Regions from separate parts of the Anaerosinus sp. genome, predicted to be linked through region 1. Evidence: riboswitches for the same ligand, from Rfam matches in the RefSeq annotation. Region 1 holds a riboswitch; the other holds the start of a gene.
The links. Region 1 has a riboswitch for cobalamin ahead of ACWZFG_RS11595 (TonB-dependent receptor plug domain-containing protein). Riboswitches for the same ligand answer to the same signal wherever they lie in the genome.

Region 1 (4,222 bases):
TGACTAAATCAGGCTGTAAGCTCACTACAGCTTCACTGCTAATTCGATAAACAAAACCAACTTCTGCACTATCTTTATATCGCTCGGGAATCTGAGCAATCTGTGAGGTTGCCCGTCCGACAACTTTCCCCTGTACCTGATCCAAAATTTCTAGAAAGGATGGTGATAACACCACAATTCGTTCTGGTGTATTTGCCAATAACACTTCGCGATGATTATCGTCGATGATTGTCAAGTTCTGGCTATGATTTTCCCCTAAAGTCAAAGATTCTTTATTCCCACATCCAGAAAACAATATACTAGCTGCAATAAATAAAATTGCACTAACCACTATTAATCCTTTATTCATACAACACTCACTTTCAGTCCTAACCAAACTAGAATTTGCAGTTGATTCCAACACGATACATTCTTCCATATACATCTTTATTATAATCATGATAATTGCCGAGATTATCTATGCCTAAGTATAGGCTTGCCCTCGCATCTAAATCTTTTTGTGCTAAGAAATTAACTACTGTAAATGTGCTATTTTCCATTTCTTTATCCCCCGTTGTAATATTGCCATCTTTGCTCGCCCAATAATCAATATTACTTACTACATCCAAGTTAAATTGCCAGTTCGTATCCTTCGGATGATAAAACAATCCTAAATTAAGCTGATGTCTAGGACGATCTTCTAGTCTTTGACTGCTTCCTTGATCTTTTGCATCTAAATAAACATAGCCAAAGTTCAAATCTACTTCATCACTCAATTGATGCTGGATTGAAGCTTCTATTCCTTGCATTCTCGCTTCGGGAATGTTTTTATACGTCATTAATTTGTCTTTTGTCGGTATCATACTGGAAACTAAGTCTCCAGCACTATCCACATATTTACCAGTCCAAGTAGATGTAATTAATTCTTTAACATCATTTCTAAATAAACCAAAATGTCCTGTTGTTTTATCATTCCAATCTTTTTCTAATGCTAATTCATAGTTCCATGATTTTTCCGGCTTAATATTAGGATTTCCCTGGAAATACTGACCTGGTCCGCCCATCGCGCTGCCTGCAAACATTTCCCAAGCATGATAAAGTTCATTAATCGTCGGTGTCTTATAACCTTGTCCCACAACAAACTTTAACCTAGTATCATCAGCAATGTGATAAGTAGATGCTAAATTTCCTGTCCAAGCAGAGTCAAATAAATTACTATGATCAAATCTTATGGATGGTATAAATAGCCATTGATCATTTGGACGAATTTCATCCTGAAAATACAAGGAAACATAGTCAATAGATGCTTCATCACTCGTTTTTTTACTATTTAGATCGGTTTTTATTCTCGTTCCTTCCGATTTATCTTGTCTCCATTCAAAACCAGCTGTAGCTAGATGCTTATCACCCAGTTGCCAGCTGTCTTTTCCTTCAAGGACATTAATTGTACGATTCACCCAATCGAAACTATTTAATGTATAAGGTATAGTAACAATATTATTGCGCCGTGTCTGTTTATAAATAAAATATTCCTTTTCATATTTCGACTGATATGCCCGAACCGACCAATTTTGTTTAGCATCTTCACCCTCATAGCTCAGCGATAAATTCGTACGTTTATTTTCATTTTTATTAATTTTATCTGATTTTGGCATCATCGGATGATAAGATTGCCCCGCTTCTGAACGCTGTGTGTCTTCGTTCAATTGTCCGAAATCAAAACTTAAGCGATTTCCATTTTCAGCCGTATAGGTCATGCCAAAATCAATATTTTGCTCTTTGCCAAAATAATTATTACTTGTTCCTTCATTATCTACATAGAATGGCTTACTATCGTTATAACTTCCCGATATCTTCCAACTCATATTTCCTGTCTCATTGATATCTTGATAAAAAATACTAGTTGTCGGACCTGCACTGTCACCATGTTCATAAAATGAATAATCATAATTAATCGAGCCTTGTTTTTTCATTGGTTGTCGCGTGATAATATTGACAACGCCGCCAATTGCATCGCTTCCATACAGCGAACCGGCAGAACCGCGGATAATTTCAACACGTTCCACATTATCCATATTGATTCGATCGATTTCATGCGCATTGGCTGAGTTATACGAAAGTTCTCCGCTCATCCGTTTGCCATCAACCATAATTAAAACATGTCTTGATTCCGAGCCACGAATTCTCACTTGTGATCTTCCCTGAAAATCCTTCCACAAGGTCACCCCTAGTGCATTTTGCAAAACATCCCGTAACGTTCTAGATTGTCGCTTTTCAATATCTTGACGTGTGATTACTTGTACTGTGGTAGGAACTTCTTTTACTGTCTGATCAGTCCTTGTCGCAGTTACAACAACACCATCTAAATAAAATTCATCCAATACTTCTTCATTTGCCCAAGCAATCTCTCTACCGATTGATAATTGCGTGCCCAATATCATTCCACAAACAATCGCCATCCCGATTGCTTTCTTTTTTTGGCTGTAATGTTTCATCCCCGATTTATCCTCCTAAAAATTTCTTAACTACACAATCCATCTTACTAACAAAAAAATCTACCTCTTCGAAAAGGCAGATTTCAATTATCAGCAAATAAAAACATAAAAACCCAGCACGAAGCTGGGTAAAATAGCAATATAAATGCTGTTATTTTATCCCCTCCCTATCACTCGTAGGTTGTATGGACTGAATGGATGGTCAACATTAAACTTTGAATTGTTCTATCCAACAGTTAACGCAGCATCTAATCTCCATATTCGGTGATTGATAAACAGGCAGTTCTCCTGGCTTTAAATCATCGCTCATCCAAACCTTCCCAAAGTTTTCACCCCAGTGGCATATCTTGGACTAACTCCTTATTACAGTGGCGGGACCGCGCCGGCATTGAACCGAACTTCCCTATTAAGCCCTCACGGGCACCTGTTCCCTTCAATATTTAGTTTTCACATCATTTCAATAAATCGCAAGAAATATTTTCCATGGTAATACTTTATCATCATAACACTGCCCCTCGGGCCTGTCAATAAATTACCTAATTTAACATTTTTCTTGTATATTTCTGTAAAATTATAAATTATTGAAAAAGTTCTTTTTCAGTAAATAGAGATCTTAAGCATTCTTAAATCAACCTTTTATTTAAGTCTCACTTTTATCAAAGGGTCTATCGCTCCAAATGATTATGGCGACGTTCCTTTACAAGTTACATCATCCGTTCAAAATAGCACTAAAAACATTTAATCTTTTTCACATAATTACTCTAACTTTATCGCCCTAACCCAAATAAGCCGACAAAATCAATGATTTTGTCGGCTTATTTTACTTGATTTAATTCTTATTATAGGTTCTATACATATTGATTTTCTCTGCATTTGCCTTCATTGTCCAGATCCCGCATGGGCAAACGCCCGCGCAAATACCACAGCCAATACAACGTTCTGCATCAGAAACATATTCAAATGTACCGTCTGCTTTAACGACTTTACTAATTGCCTTTTCTGGGCAGGATTCAAGACACATACTACAATCTCGGCAAGTACCACAACTAATACAACGATTGAAATCTTGATTTGCCGCTGGCAATTCACAACCATGACATTTTTCAAAGTAAGCTTTATTTATTTGTCCCGCTGGAATAACTTCCTTCTTCACTGCCTGTGCATATGCTTCTCCATTTACGTAAGCATCTGCTGCCATTGCAGCCTTCGCACCAGCCCCAATTGCATCCGTTAAACGGCCAGGTTTCACTACGTCACCAGCCGCAAATACACCAGCCATAACACTCGTATCTGCACCTGGCACTAACCAATCGCGAAATTTGTTTAACCCTTCAGGTAAATAATCTAGGATTGGTGTTTCCCCAACCGTTACAATGACCATGTCGCCTTCAATGAATCTTCCATCCTCAGCGAGAATTCCTTTATCTGTGATTTCTTTCGTCATTACAGGCCAAATGATATCGCCACCAAGAGATTCAAAGTGTTCAATTTCCTTTTTAAAGGCTGCCGGCTTTTGCACATCAATACAAGTTACCTTTTCTGCTCCCATTTCATACGCATCAAGTGCAGCATCCATACCAGAGTTTCCTGCACCGATAACAAGCACATGTTTGCCGACTTTCGGATTTTCACCACGGTTCACTGCTTTTTGGAAGTCTAACCCTTTTACGACTTTTTCTTTTCCAGGCCATGGGAATACACGAGGATTATGTCCACCGGTGGTAACGATAACGGCATCACTAGCTACT
Region 2 (4,222 bases), on a different contig from region 1:
CGGCTATCATTAAAATAAGACCAATAATCAAGACCTGCACGCACCAATTGAAGCATATTATCTGAATCACGCCAAAAATAAGTTAATGTAGTATTATTGTCTGCCCCCAAGGTTTTACCGTTCCATAAAGCACTAATATCAAACTGCTTTCCTTCTTCCGGCAATGGAAAAATTGAACTACTTCCATCTCGTGACGCCGGCAAAATTCCAGCACCATCACCGGCAATTTCATACATATTAAGCAGTCTATAATAAGTACCACCTGTCATGCGAAGACTAAAGCTATCATTAAAATCTTTTTTCAACGCTAATTGCCAAGTAGATTTGCCATCCGTCTGACTATCTTCTTGATGTAACCAATGAAATTTATTACTTTGATTTACCGGAAAACGTTTTCCATCACTAAACCCAGTAATTTTTGATTGATTATAACGAATACTTGGAGTCAATATGAATGTACCTTCTTTATCCAATGTAATCGCATCTTGTATCTGCACATTAAATAAATCTTGCTCATATCTGTTACGAGTTTGTCCTAATATATTTCCTATAACATCATCACCAAGAACTTTATCTAATAACGAACCTTTAATGTTTAACTTTTCATGAGAAAAGTTAAACTGATATTCTAACATCTGGTTATCATTAATTTGATAATTTCCATCAAGCTGTACATTATATTTATCAGATTGATAATGACTCCACTCTCTTAGCGGAATATTATTCCACCTAAAGTTATTAGGATAATCTAACATATGTTCCGTCTTATATTTTTTATCTTGATGAAGATAGTCGATCATCCAGCCCCATTCCAACTTTTTATATTGCGCCCTATTTTGTAAAAGGATTTCACTATTCTCAAGATCCTGTTTACGACTTGACGCATAAAAAATATCTTTTGTATCTACTAATGCATTCGTGGCTGCATCGTTAACACTATCTCCCCATAAACTATCAGGTAAATGTCTTTGCAGTTTGTTCCAGCTTCCTTTAATCACAAAGTTATCGTCCTGCCATTTGATAATAGCGCTATCTTTTTTATAATCGTTATATCTGCGGTATCTTTCTTTATCCTGCAATGCCTTAAGTTTCTTTTTCGCCGCTTCTAAGTCTTCTTTCGAACTTGCTAATGACGTACTTTTATCCGGATCAACAATAGTTGTCCATTCATCAATAATTTTAGGCGTTGTATTTTGCACATATGTATCAATAATTTGATTCTTTACATTATCATTTATAATCCCTGTTTCACTACCATGGTGATTCCAGTCCTCACCGGCATAATCCCACCAATTCGTCCATCCAGTTTCAGGATATCCCTCAGCAATATATTTATCTTTGATGCCCATGTCAATCATCGTTTGCCTAAAAGTACTCATATCAGACTTTTGTGCTACATTTCTTGCATTATCTTCTATCGCATGACTTAAGCTATTGTCACCTGTGTTTCTAATAAATTCTACCCACGCATCAGGATTGGCTTTGTAGTAATCTTTATCTGTATCACTCATAGAAATAAGCGGTTTGCGTCCGCTTGTTAACATATCTATCATTTTGGGATTAAAATCATTTACGTCTTCTTGCAACGAATTTATGCTTAACTGAGCATCCGATATATTTCTTCCAGCTGCATAATTTTCATATTTAAATTTTTGATCACTGTCATCATGGTTAATTCCAATCAGCAAACTACCACTACCTAATGGATTGGTTATTTCCAAAGCTGCCCTTGTACCACCATAAGAGGATTTGCCAACTTCTGCCGATATATTTGCCTTGGTGGGTTTCTTCGTTACTATATTGATAACACCACCCATAAAAGTTCCAGCAAAACGAGTTGGTATATAACCACGATATACTTCTATCCGCTCAACATTATCAACGGGAATTGTAGATATATCAACAGCTGCATCTCCACCTAAATTTGATAAAACCCCATCTAGAAAAACCCCAACTTGCGCCGCTGTTGAACCTCTAACTGTTACAGTCGTATACTGACCTTTCCCATTTACTTCACGCACATGTACTCCTGGAACCTTTTTTAAGAGTTCCGGCAATGTTTTCTGCTCACCTTTGTAATCGTCAGGACGAATCACAGTTACTGTGCCTGGAGATAATTTTGACTCCCAATCTGGGCGCTTTGCTTCAACAGTAACAGTATCTAACGTATACTGGTCTAGTTCATTCTCTGTATTTGATATTTTTTCAATATCTTTCTCTGCTTCATCAGCCCATACCACCCCAGCCGGTGTAGCAAAGCCCAAGGCTAACGTACAAACTACGCACGCTGCTATATTTTGATAGCGGCGCTTTTTTTTCGTTTTGATTTGATATAACCATTTACTATCCATCTTCTTCAATCTCATCCCTACTTATAAAATTCAATAAAAAAACTTCTGCCATGTTTGACAGAAGTGATATGAATGCATAGGAAATAAACCTATGCTTCATAATCCCCTTCCCATCGCTCGCAGGTCTAACAGTGATTGTTAAATAGGCAGTTCTTCTGGCTCCAGATCATTGCTTGGCTACGCCTTCCCAAGATTTCTCCCAGTGACATTCATATAGCCTTACTCCCTGTTACAGCGGCGGGACCGCACCGGTTTTTCACCGGACTTCCCTATTAAGTCTTTCGACACCCATTTCTTCGTTATATATTTTTTACGGACAAAATTTCACATTTTAAATCCTACTAGAACCCCTATCTGATACCATCATGTTTTAATTTAATGTCTCTGGATTTAAAAATAAAAAAATCTTCCACCTACGATAGACAGAAGACTTTGGAATCCAAAACAATATCAACATAAAAATATCATATCAACAAATTTCAGAAATCCCCTTCCCATCGCTCGCAGGTCTAACAGTGATTGTTAAATAGGCAGTTCTTCTGGCTCCAGATCATCGCTTGGCTACGCCTTCCCAAGATTTCTCCCAGTGACATTCATGTAGCCTTACTCCCTGTTACAGCGGCGGGACCGCACCGGTTTTTCACCGGACTTCCCTATTAAGTCTTTCGACACCCATTCCATCTTTATTCATTTTTGTATTACTTTTCATTTTCTTACAAAATAAGAGTATACTCCTTTTGTTTTTATTTAGCAACATTATCTGTAGATTTTTTTATCATTCATCTTATCTTTTATAAAAATACTTCTTTCATTCCCCAATATAGTCATTTTATTTACAATAAGTTTCTAATTCTTTTGTCATTTCATACCTATTAATTTTGTGCACATTTCCTGACAAAATCGTACATCGTATCTGCAAAAGTTTTCACTGGCACAGGAACAAAACTTACTGCTTTCGTTTGCTCCGCGATAAGCACTCCTTTGGAGCTATACAATTTTAAATTTTTCACTGCATACATTCTTTTACGAAGCTGAAAAATCATCTGCATCTCACTATAAGCTATGCTATCTTCTCCCTCCATTTTTTTTTGATATTGTTCATTTAGCTTTTTAATCACCGCTTTATCCTTATAGATTGCTTTTATAGTAACATGCACTTGATCTTTATCTGCGCTGTCTGGTTGAATCGACTTCACTTCGAAAAAATATTGCGCCAATTCATTTTGAAATACCTCTGTCCAGCGCATTGCTTCTATCTCCTCTGGTGTAAGCTTTTCCTTCACGCTAATTTCCCAATCTATTGCTGAATCTTTATTTTCTTCCATTGCAAAACCTACAGAAAAAAACATGTTACATAACAGAGTAAAAGCACCCACTAGAAACCATTTTTTCATCACTATTCCTCTTGGCTTTCTCATTTAAATATAAAGTTAGACCTAGACACTAAAAAGCCTAGGTCTAACTTTTCCCTAACACTTTTCAACACTCTATATCAAACGCACACACTCTTTGTTTTTTACATTTTTCTGCTAATTCACATGCTTCACGCGCTAAGCGAATATGTGAAGCAAGGGATTTAGATGCTGTTGGTGCAGAAACGCCTGCAGCTTTCAGCTTTCCTGCCCCAGCCACATCTGGTGCAATAAAGCAAGCTGAGTTCAAATTACCACCATCAAAATCGCTCATGTCGGTAATACTGAATGCTTTGCTTGCTGTAACTGTTGTAGTTGGCGTTCCATCAAAAACATCAATTGGCGTTCCTTTAACAAACCACAAGCGATAACCATCCGCATGAATTCCCCATAGATACCCCATAGAATTTACATCAATAATCTTTGTCCAAGTACTTGGCGTTGTTAAATTTGCCAGTG

Region 2: it holds a riboswitch for cobalamin, as region 1 does, so the genes downstream of both, ACWZFG_RS00775 (TonB-dependent receptor) here and ACWZFG_RS11595 (TonB-dependent receptor plug domain-containing protein) in region 1, are expected to answer to the same signal.

Annotation. Positions count from the first base shown of each region.
Region 1 covers NZ_CBDNNH010000023.1:118,142-122,363, reverse strand. Annotated here, with positions in the region: gene ACWZFG_RS11600 (ABC transporter substrate-binding protein) at 1-349, opposite strand, end outside; gene ACWZFG_RS11595 (TonB-dependent receptor plug domain-containing protein) at 378-2,474, opposite strand; cobalamin riboswitch at 2,736-2,917, opposite strand; gene ACWZFG_RS11590 (FAD-dependent oxidoreductase) at 3,304-4,222, opposite strand, start outside.
Region 2 covers NZ_CBDNNH010000002.1:97,065-101,286, reverse strand. Annotated here, with positions in the region: gene ACWZFG_RS00775 (TonB-dependent receptor) at 1-2,366, opposite strand, end outside; cobalamin riboswitch at 2,480-2,658, opposite strand; cobalamin riboswitch at 2,864-3,042, opposite strand; gene ACWZFG_RS00770 (hypothetical protein) at 3,224-3,745, opposite strand; gene ACWZFG_RS00765 (hypothetical protein) at 3,831-4,222, opposite strand, start outside.